2 regions of the Neorhizobium descurainiae genome follow, and region 2 is predicted to be linked to the other one. Evidence: predicted binding sites of a transcription regulator. Region 2 holds the regulator's gene; the other holds the start of a gene.
What was found. Region 2 encodes LexA, which represses DNA repair genes until DNA is damaged. Its sites were predicted from a motif close to TGTTCNNNNTGTGTTCNG; they were not measured.
Positions count from the first base shown of each region.

Region 1: ACMGE0_RS02765 (ATP-dependent helicase) is a predicted target of LexA. The motif match lies at 2,323-2,340, and genes of this name have one in related genera.

Region 1 is NZ_JBLFFK010000001.1:596,075-600,706, forward strand. Features, by position in the region: gene ACMGE0_RS02760 (dipeptidase) at 1-177, opposite strand, end outside; gene ACMGE0_RS02765 (ATP-dependent helicase) at 233-2,305, opposite strand; gene ACMGE0_RS02770 (iron ABC transporter substrate-binding protein) at 2,473-3,489, shown strand; gene ACMGE0_RS02775 (ABC transporter permease) at 3,544-4,632, shown strand, end outside.
Region 2 is NZ_JBLFFK010000005.1:271,838-276,469, forward strand. Features, by position in the region: gene ACMGE0_RS12435 (ComEC/Rec2 family competence protein) at 1-1,026, shown strand, start outside; gene lexA (transcriptional repressor LexA) at 1,007-1,729, opposite strand; gene ACMGE0_RS12445 (VOC family protein) at 1,932-2,804, shown strand; gene kdsA (3-deoxy-8-phosphooctulonate synthase) at 2,809-3,657, shown strand; gene eno (phosphopyruvate hydratase) at 3,777-4,632, shown strand, end outside.

The DNA of each region.
Region 1 (4,632 bases), on a different contig from region 2:
GCGCTCCGGCCTGGCATACATTGCAAATAACCCGCCGACCATGTGCCCTTCGAGCGCGCGGGGAAGATCGAGATGGCCCGCCTCCGACCGGATGAGGAAATCCCGACCGGTGGGCTTGTAGTCCAGCATGAACTGAACCGCATCATTGTGCCCGTCGAAGACTTCGATACTGTCCATGCGACTCCGGTCCTCTCTTCAGGGCAAGTTGTGGGCAAGCACTAGAACAGTTTTGTTACCGCCACATGCCGCGCATGCGGGCGGTGACGTCGATGCGGATTTGGTGGCGGGCCTGGCGTTCGGCGTCCGACACGGGGGCGAGGACCGGCCACGCGGTCGTCTCGAAGAACTGCAGGAGCGTCGCGGGAATGAAGCGCGTGCGGGCGGCATAGACGTGGCGGTCGCCCTGCGAAGCCTGCCCGTGCACGAAGAAGCGCTGCGGGGTGACGAGATGGAGGTAATCCTTGGCGCGGGTCATCGCGACATAGAGCAACCGGCGTTCTTCCTCGATCTCGGCGGTCGAGCCGACGCCGAGGTCCGAGGGGATGCAGCCGTCGACGCAGTTCAGCAGGAAGACCGAGCGCCATTCCTGGCCCTTGGCCGAATGGATGGTCGAAAGGATCAGGTAATCCTCGTCGAGCAGCGGCGTGCCGGATTCGGCGCTTGTCGCATCCGGCGGATCGAGCGTCAGTTCGGTGAGGAAGCGTTCACGGGACGTATAGCCCGCGGCGATCTGCTCGAGCTGCAGGAGATCGGCCTTCCGCGTTTCGGCGTCCTCATGGATGCGGGCGAGATGCGGCTCGTACCATTCACGGGCAAGGCCGATCTCCGACGGCCAGCCTTCATCCCTGCGGATCGCACCGAGCATGTCGACGAAGGCTGGCCAGTCGGCACCGGTTCGCGGCGGAGCGGGGATTTCCTGAAGCGCCGCCAGAGGCTCGGGATCGGAAGCGATGGCATCGAGGATCTTTCCGGCCGTCTGGGGGCCGATGCCGGGGATGAGCTGCATCAGCCTGAAGCCGGCGACGCGGTCTCGCGGGTTCTGCGCAAAGCGCAGCGCCGCCAGCATGTCTTTCACATGGGCGCTGTCCAGAAACTTCAGGCCGCCATATTTCACGAAGGGGATGTTGCGGCGGGTAAGCTCCACCTCCAGCGGGCCGGAATGATGCGAGGAGCGGAAGAGCACGGCCTGTTGCTTCAGCGTCATGCCCGTCTCGCGGTTCTCCAGGATCTTTTCGACGATGTAATTCGCCTGCTCGTTTTCGTCGCGGACGGCGACGAGGCGGGGGCGCTCTTCCGACTGGCGCTCGGTCCAGAGGTTCTTGGTGAAACGCTCGCGGGCAAGCTCGATGACGCCGTTGGCGGCGGCGAGAATCGTGCTGGTCGAGCGGTAGTTGCGGTCGAGCGTGACGATATCGGCCGGCGGATCGAAGGAGCCGGGAAAATCGAGGATGTTGCGGATCGTCGCGGCGCGGAAGGAATAGATCGACTGGGCGTCGTCGCCGACCACCGTCAGACCTCGGCCGCCCGGCTTCATCGCCATCAGGATGGACGACTGCAGGCGGTTGGTGTCCTGGTATTCGTCGACGAGAACGTGATCGAAGCGCCCGCCGACATCCCCCGCGATCGACGGCTCGCTCATCATCTGCGCCCAGTAGAGGAGCAGGTCGTCGTAATCGAGGACGTTCTGCGCCTGCTTGGCTTCCACGTAGGATGCGAAGAGTTCGCGAAGCTCTCTTTCCCAGGCGGAGCACCAGGGGAAATGCGACTTCAGCACTTCATCGAGCGGCGTTTCCGAATTCACCGCGCGGGAATAGATCGCGAGACAGGTGCCCTTGGTGGGAAAGCGGCTTTCCGTCTTGGAGAAGCCGAGCTCGTGGCGCACGAGGTTCATCAGGTCGGCGGAATCCTCCCGGTCGTGAATGGTGAAATCCGGGTCGAGGCCGATTTCAGCGGCATGCATGCGCAAGAGCCGCGCGCCGATGCCGTGGAAGGTGCTGGCCCAGGCAAGCGCGTCGGTCATGATGCCTGCATTTTTGCCGAGCACCTGTGCGCAGATGCGCTCGACGCGGCGGCCCATTTCGGAAGCCGCGCGTCTTGAAAAGGTCATGAGCAGGATGCGGCGCGGATCGGCGCCGGAGACGATCAGATGCGCGACGCGGTGGGCGAGCGTGTTGGTCTTGCCCGAGCCGGCACCGGCTATCACCAGCAGCGGACCGGCCGGACCGCCCTTCGGCACATCCGAACCGTGCTCCACCGCGCGCCGCTGTGCGTCGTTCAATTTTTCCAGATAGGCGACTGCTGCCATTCCTGTTTCCGAAGGTCTGTTCCCGATGCGTTCGAACGAGCAATAGCTGATTCGCATCCCATCGCCTGCATTCACGCATTTGGGTACGTCTTCGGCCCTGCCTTAACTTGACCGCTATTCTCCCCATTTCGTAATGACGCTTCGTCAATCTTGTCCTGGAGGCGATCTTGAAAACTTCATCCGTTCTGCCGGCCGGCATTGCCGCGCTCGCCTTTTCCGTTCTCGCCCTTTCGACGCCGGCTTCGGCGCAGGTCGCCGACAGCATCACGATCTACAATGCCCAGCACGAGGGACTGGCCAGGGAATGGGTCGATGCCTTCACGGAAGAGACGGGCATCGTCGTGACGGTGCGCAACGGCTCCGACCTCGAATTCGCCAACCAGATCGTCCAGGAAGGCGCCGATTCGCCAGCCGACGTCTTCCTCACCGAAAATTCGCCCGCCATGGCGCTGGTCGACGGCAAGGGTCTCTTCGAGCCGGTCGACCAGGCGACGCTCGACCAGGTTCCGGAACAGTTCCGGCCCGCGAACGGGCACTGGATCGGCATCGCGGCCCGTTCGACTGTGTTCGCCTATGACAAGACGAAGCTTTCCGGGGACACGCTGCCGAAATCCATGCTCGACCTGGCCAAGCCCGAATGGAAGGGCCGCTGGGCCGCGTCTCCGTCGGGCGCCGATTTTCAGGCGATCGTCGGCGCGCTGCTGCAGCTCAAGGGGGAAGAGGCGACGGCGGAATGGCTGAAGGGCATGAAGGAAAACTTCACCGCTTACCGCGGCAACTCGACCGCCATGAAGGCCGTCAATGCCGGCCAGACGGAAGGCGCGCTGATCTACCACTACTACTATTTCGGCGATCAGGCGAAGACCGGTGAAAACAGCAACAATGTCTCGCTGCATTATTTCAAGAACGAGGATCCGGGCGCTTTCGTCTCCATCTCGGGCGGCGGCATCCTTGCCTCCTCCAAGCACAAGGAACAGGCCCAGGCTTTCCTGAAATGGGTGACCGGCAAGGGCGGTCAGGCCGTGCTGCGAGACGGCACGTCCTATGAATATGCCGTCGGCAAGGGCGAGGCTTCCAACAAGGCGCTGGTGCCGCTCGCCGACCTGCAGGCGCCGAAGGTCGAAGCCTCGACGCTCAACAATGCCAAGGTCACCGACATGATGACCGCGGCCGGCCTGCTTTAAGAGGGTTCAAAACATGTTGCGCGGAGACATCGCAGGGCGTACCTGCGATGTCTCATGCTTCTCGGGTCTTCCATGAGTTCCATCGCCGAAACCAGCGTTCCAGTCGTGCCGCGGCGTCTGCCGGCGGCATCGTCCTGGACGCTGATCATTGCGGTGACGGTGGCTCTGGTGGCGCTGCTGCCGCTCGGCTTCGTGCTCTGGGCGACCGTGGCGACGGGCTGGGAGACGGCATCTCAACTGATCTTCCGCCAGCGGGTCGGCGGCCTGATGGTCAACACCGTCCTGCTCGTTCTTTTCACCATTCCGATCTGCGCGGTGCTTGCGGTTTCGCTGGCCTGGCTGACGGAGCGCAGCGACCTGCCGGGGGCGCGGCTCTGGTCCTGGCTTGCGGTGGCGCCGCTCGCCGTGCCGGCCTTCGTGCATTCCTATGCCTGGGTCGGCATGTGGCCGGGCCTTCACGGGCTTTCCGGCGGCGTGGTGATCTCCGTCGTCGCCTATTTCCCCTTCCTCTATCTTCCCGTCTCCGCCGCCTTCCGGCTGCTCGATCCGGCTCTGGAGGACCAGGCGGCATCGCTCGGGCTCGCGCCTTTCGCGGTCTTCCGGCGCGTCGTGCTGCCGCAGTTACGCCTGGCGCTTTGCGGCGGAGCGCTGCTGATCGGCCTGCATCTGCTCGCCGAATACGGGCTCTATGCGATGATCCGCTTCGACACGTTCACGACGGCGATCCTCGACCAGTTCCAGTCGACCTATAACGGCGTCGCCGCCCATATGCTGGCACTGGTGCTCGTGCTCTGCTGCTTCGTGCTCCTGGGCCTGGAGGCGGGTTTGCGCGGCCGCCGCCGTTATGCGCGGCTCGGCCCCGGCGTCGCGCGGCGGCCGAAGATCACGAAGCTCGGACGCTGGAAATATCCCTGCCTGCTGCTGCCGCTCGTCGTGGCCGCCTTTTCGCTCGGCATTCCGGCGCTCACCCTTAGCCGCTGGCTGATCGCCGGAGGCTCGGGCATCTGGCGGATGGGCGAGATCGGGCTGGCGCTCTGGCAGACGCTCGTCATCTGCCTGATCGGCGGGATCGCGACGACCGCCGCCGCCGTGCCGATTGCCTGGCTCTCCGTGCGCCGGCCGACCAGGGCCAGCCGCTTCCTC
Region 2 (4,632 bases):
ATCTTTTCCGTCGAGCACTTTCATCGCATCGCGACCTACGGGCTGGCCGCCAATCTCGCCGCCATGCCGGTCATCTCCTTCGTGGTCATGCCGATGGGGCTGATCGGCATGCTGCTGATGCCCTTCGGGCTGGACGCGCCTTTCCTGAAGCTCATGGGGCTCGGTCTGGAGGCGGTGATCGCGATCGCCAAGCACGTGGCGGCCTGGGGCGGCGACGTCGGCATCGGCCGCCAGCATCCCGGGTTCCTCGCGGTGGCGACCGCGGGTTTTCTTCTGTTGACGCTGCTCAGAACCAGGCTCCGGCTCGTCGGTATTCCGTTCCTCGCCGCGGCCCTGCTGCTCTCCTGGCAGGAGCGCTCGAAACCCCTCCCGGATCTGCTGGTTTCCGAGGACGGCACGATGGTTGCGCTGGTGAACGGAGAAAATGTTGCGGCGAACCGCAGCCGCCCGCCGGATTTCATCTACGGCCAATGGAAGCGCGCGCTTCTCATTGGCGATCCCGTAAAGCCGGAAATGTCACCGCCGAGGGACAGGTCGCCCGATGCCGAATCTTCCGGGACGAAATCCCCGGATGCCGGGGCGGCCGAACGGCGTGACCTGACCGCAGAGGAAATCGAAACCGCCCGAGCCCGCATCAGGGAGGCGCCTGCCGGCCATTTCATCTGCACGCCCCGCATCTGGTGCGCCACAAGGACCGCCGCAGGCGTCATCGTCGCGTCCGTAGAGGACGGTCGCTATGCCGGCGCGGCCTGCGATGCGGCCGATCTCGTCATCGCGCCACGCGCCCGCTTCGACCGCTGCCGTTCCGGCGCGCTGATGATCAACGGCGATACGCTGCGCAGGACCGGCGCCCTCGAAGTATTTCTCAACGGCGCCAGGGAGATCCGCCATTGGCGGATCCATGCCGCCATGGCCGGCCGGGACCGTCCCTGGACCCGACACCGCCATTACGACTGGCGGAGCCAGACATTCAACTCGGCGCTGCCGGAAGCGCTCCGGCCGCTGATCAGTGATAGCGGCGGATGAGGCCGACGAGCTTGCCCTGGATCTTCACCCGGTCGGGGCCGAAGATGCGGGTCTCGTAAGCCGGGTTCGCGGCTTCGAGCGCGATCGAGGCGCCGCGGCGGCGGAAGCGCTTCAGCGTCGCTTCCTCGTCGTCCACCAGCGCCACGACGATATCGCCGGGATTGGCCGTATTGCTGTTGCGGATGATCACCGTGTCGCCGTCGAGAATGCCGGCCTCGATCATCGAGTCGCCCTTGACCTCCAGCGCGTAGTGTTCGCCGGAACCGAGCATCTCGGCCGGCACGGCGATGTCATGCGTGTTGTTCTGGATGGCCGAGAGCGGCACGCCCGCCGCGATGCGGCCCATGACGGGAACCGTGGTGGCGCTGGAGACGTCGTCGTTCGCAGCCGGCTTTGCAGGGACGGCGGCGACAGGCTGCGTCTTGCCGAGACTGCCTTCGATGACGCTCGGCGAAAAGCCGCGGCGTGGCTGCAGGCTCGGCTGATAGGCTTCCGGCAGCTTGATGACTTCCAGCGCCCGCGCCCGGTTCGGCAGGCGGCGGATGAAGCCGCGTTCCTCGAGTGCCGTGATCAGCCGGTGGATGCCGGACTTCGATGCGAGGTCGAGCGCATCCTTCATCTCGTCGAAGGAAGGCGGCACGCCGGATTCCTTCATGCGTTCGTGAATGAACAGAAGCAATTCCTGCTGTTTGCGCGTGAGCATGTGTTGGCACCCTGAGAGTCGGAAACAAATCCAGAACGGACACTATATGTTCCATATGTGTTCCGCAAGTCCCTAAATTTTGGTGAAGTATGGTGATTTTTTCTTCATGGAAGAACGCCACATATCTCTTTTCTCGCCACTTGCGCGGAGCCGGTCCGCTGCCAATGTAGTTTTTGCTGTACCGCATTCTGGGGGCCATCGCGTGAATGCAAGATCGATCGACCATCTCGTCCTGCCGGTGGCGCAGCTGGCGCTTGCGCGCTCGCGGTTTTCCGAGCTTGGTTTTACTGTGGCAGCCGATGCGTTTCATCCGTTCGGCACGGCCAATGCCTGCGTGTTCCTCTCGGACGGCGCCTATCTCGAGCCGCTGGCGATCGCCAACCGCCGTCACGCGTCTGCGGCGGCCAAGCGCGGTAATGTCTTCACCGCGCGCGATCTTGCTTTCCGCAAGGCAAGGGTGAGGCAGGGCTTTTCCGCGCTCGCGGTTGCCACCGTCGATGCCGCCGCCGATCACCAGCGCTTCAAGCTCAGGGGCGTTTCGGCAGGCGATATGCTGGAATTCTCCCGCGGCGTGAGGATGCCGGACGGTTCGCAAACCGAGGCAAGCTTCCGGCTGGCCTTTGCGGGCGACGATCGCACGCCGGATTTCTTCCTCTTCTCCGCCCAGCGCATCAACCCGCTGCCGGCCGATCGCGGCGAGCTGGAACGCCACGCCAACGCGGTCACCGGTTTGAGCGAGATCGTTCTTTCAGCCCCGGTGCCTTCCGAATTCACGCCGCTGATGGAGCAGGTGCTGATGACGGAAGCGGAGATCGAACCGTCCGTCATCAGGCTTGCCGCCGCCAATGCCCGCATCCGCATTGCGCAAGACCGGGACCTTGAGGCGGAATTCGCGCTCGCGCCGGTGCCGGATGCCGGGGGGCTCCGGGGCCGGGCGATCCTCTTCAAGACGGCCGATCTTGCCGTGACAGAGATCACCCTTGCTGCTAATGACGTCGCATTCGTCCGCCGGGAAGGCCGTGTCCTGGTGCAGGCGGCGCCCGGCCAGGGCGTCATGTTCGGTTTCGAGGAATAGTCTCATGGAAGTGTCCGCCAATCCGCGTGTCTTGGTCGGCGAAGGGGAGGGCAAGGTGCTGTTTGCGCAGGATGCGCGCCTTTCGCTGATCGCCGGCCCCTGCCAGATGGAAAGCCGCGACCATGCCTTCATGATGGCCGGTGCCCTGAGGGAGCTCTGCGGCAAGCTCGGCATCGGTCTCGTCTACAAGTCCTCCTTCGACAAGGCGAACCGCACCTCGATTTCCGGCAAGCGCGGCATCGGGCTCGAAAGCGCCATGGAGATTTTCGCCGATCTGAAGAAGGAATTCGGCTTTCCGGTGCTGACCGACATCCATACGGAAGAACAATGCGCGGTCGTCGCGAAGACCGTCGACATCCTGCAGATTCCGGCCTTCCTCTCCCGCCAGACGGATCTGCTGGTCGCCGCAGCCAGGACCGGCCGCGTCATCAACGTCAAGAAGGGGCAGTTCCTGGCGCCGTGGGACATGAAGAACGTGCTGGCCAAATTCACCCAGAGCGGCAATCCGAACGTGCTCCTGTGCGAGCGCGGCGCCTCCTTCGGCTACAATACGCTGGTCTCCGACATGCGCTCGCTGCCGATCATGGCGGCGCTGGGCGCGCCTGTCATCTTTGACGCCACCCATTCGGTGCAGCAGCCGGGCGGGCAGGGCGGTTCGTCCGGCGGGCAGCGGGAATTCGTCGAGACCCTGGCGCGGGCGGCCGTCGCCGTCGGTGTCGCGGGCGTCTTCATCGAGACGCATCAAGACCCGGACAATGCGCCCTCCGACGGCCCGAACATGGTGCATCTGAAAGACATGCCGCGGCTGCTCGAAAAGCTGCTGGCCTTCGATGCCGTCGCCAAGGCTGCCTGAACCGCCCGCCTGAAAAAGCGCGAAAAGCGGCCGCATTGTAATTTTCGTGTCATTGACTATGAGACATTTTCAGTGACCTCGAACCATAGAAATCCGACGTCCAAGCCAGGGAGAGTCTTTTGACCGCCATTACCGATATCATCGCCCGCGAGATCCTCGACAGCCGCGGCAACCCCACCGTCGAAGTGGATGTCTATCTCGAAGACGGCTCTTTTGGCCGTGCGGCCGTTCCCTCGGGCGCGTCGACCGGCGCGCATGAGGCGGTCGAGCTGCGCGACGGCGGCAAGCGCTACCACGGCAAGGGCGTGGAAAAGGCGGTCGAGGCGGTCAACACCGAGATCTTCGATGCGATCGGCGGCTTCGATGCCGAAAACCAGATCCAGATCGACAGGACGATGATCGCGCTCGACGGCACGCCGAACAAGTCGCGCCTCGGCGCAAACGCCATCCTCGGCGTCTCCCTCGCCGTCGCCAAGGCCGCCGCCGAATCCGCCGGCCTGCCGCTCTACCGTTATGTCGGCGGTCCGAACGCCCATGTCCTGCCGGTTCCGATGATGAACATCATCAACGGCGGCGCCCATGCCGACAACCCGATCGATTTCCAGGAATTCATGGTCATGCCGGTCGGCGCCGACACGCTACGCGACGCGGTCCGCATGGGCTCGGAAATCTTCCACGTGCTCAAGAAGGAGCTCGCCGCCCAGGGCCACAACACCAATGTCGGCGACGAAGGCGGTTTCGCCCCGGGCCTCAAGAGCGCGCCGGAGGCTCTCGACTTCATTATGAAATCGGTCGAAAAGGCCGGCTACAAGCCGGGTGAGGATGTCTTCCTGGCGCTCGACTGCGCCTCGACGGAATTCTTCAAGAACGGCAAGTATGTGATGGAAGGCGAGGGCCGCACGCTCGAAAGCGGCGCCATGGCCGACTATCTCGCCGAACTCGTCGGCAAATACCCGATCATCTCGATCGAGGACG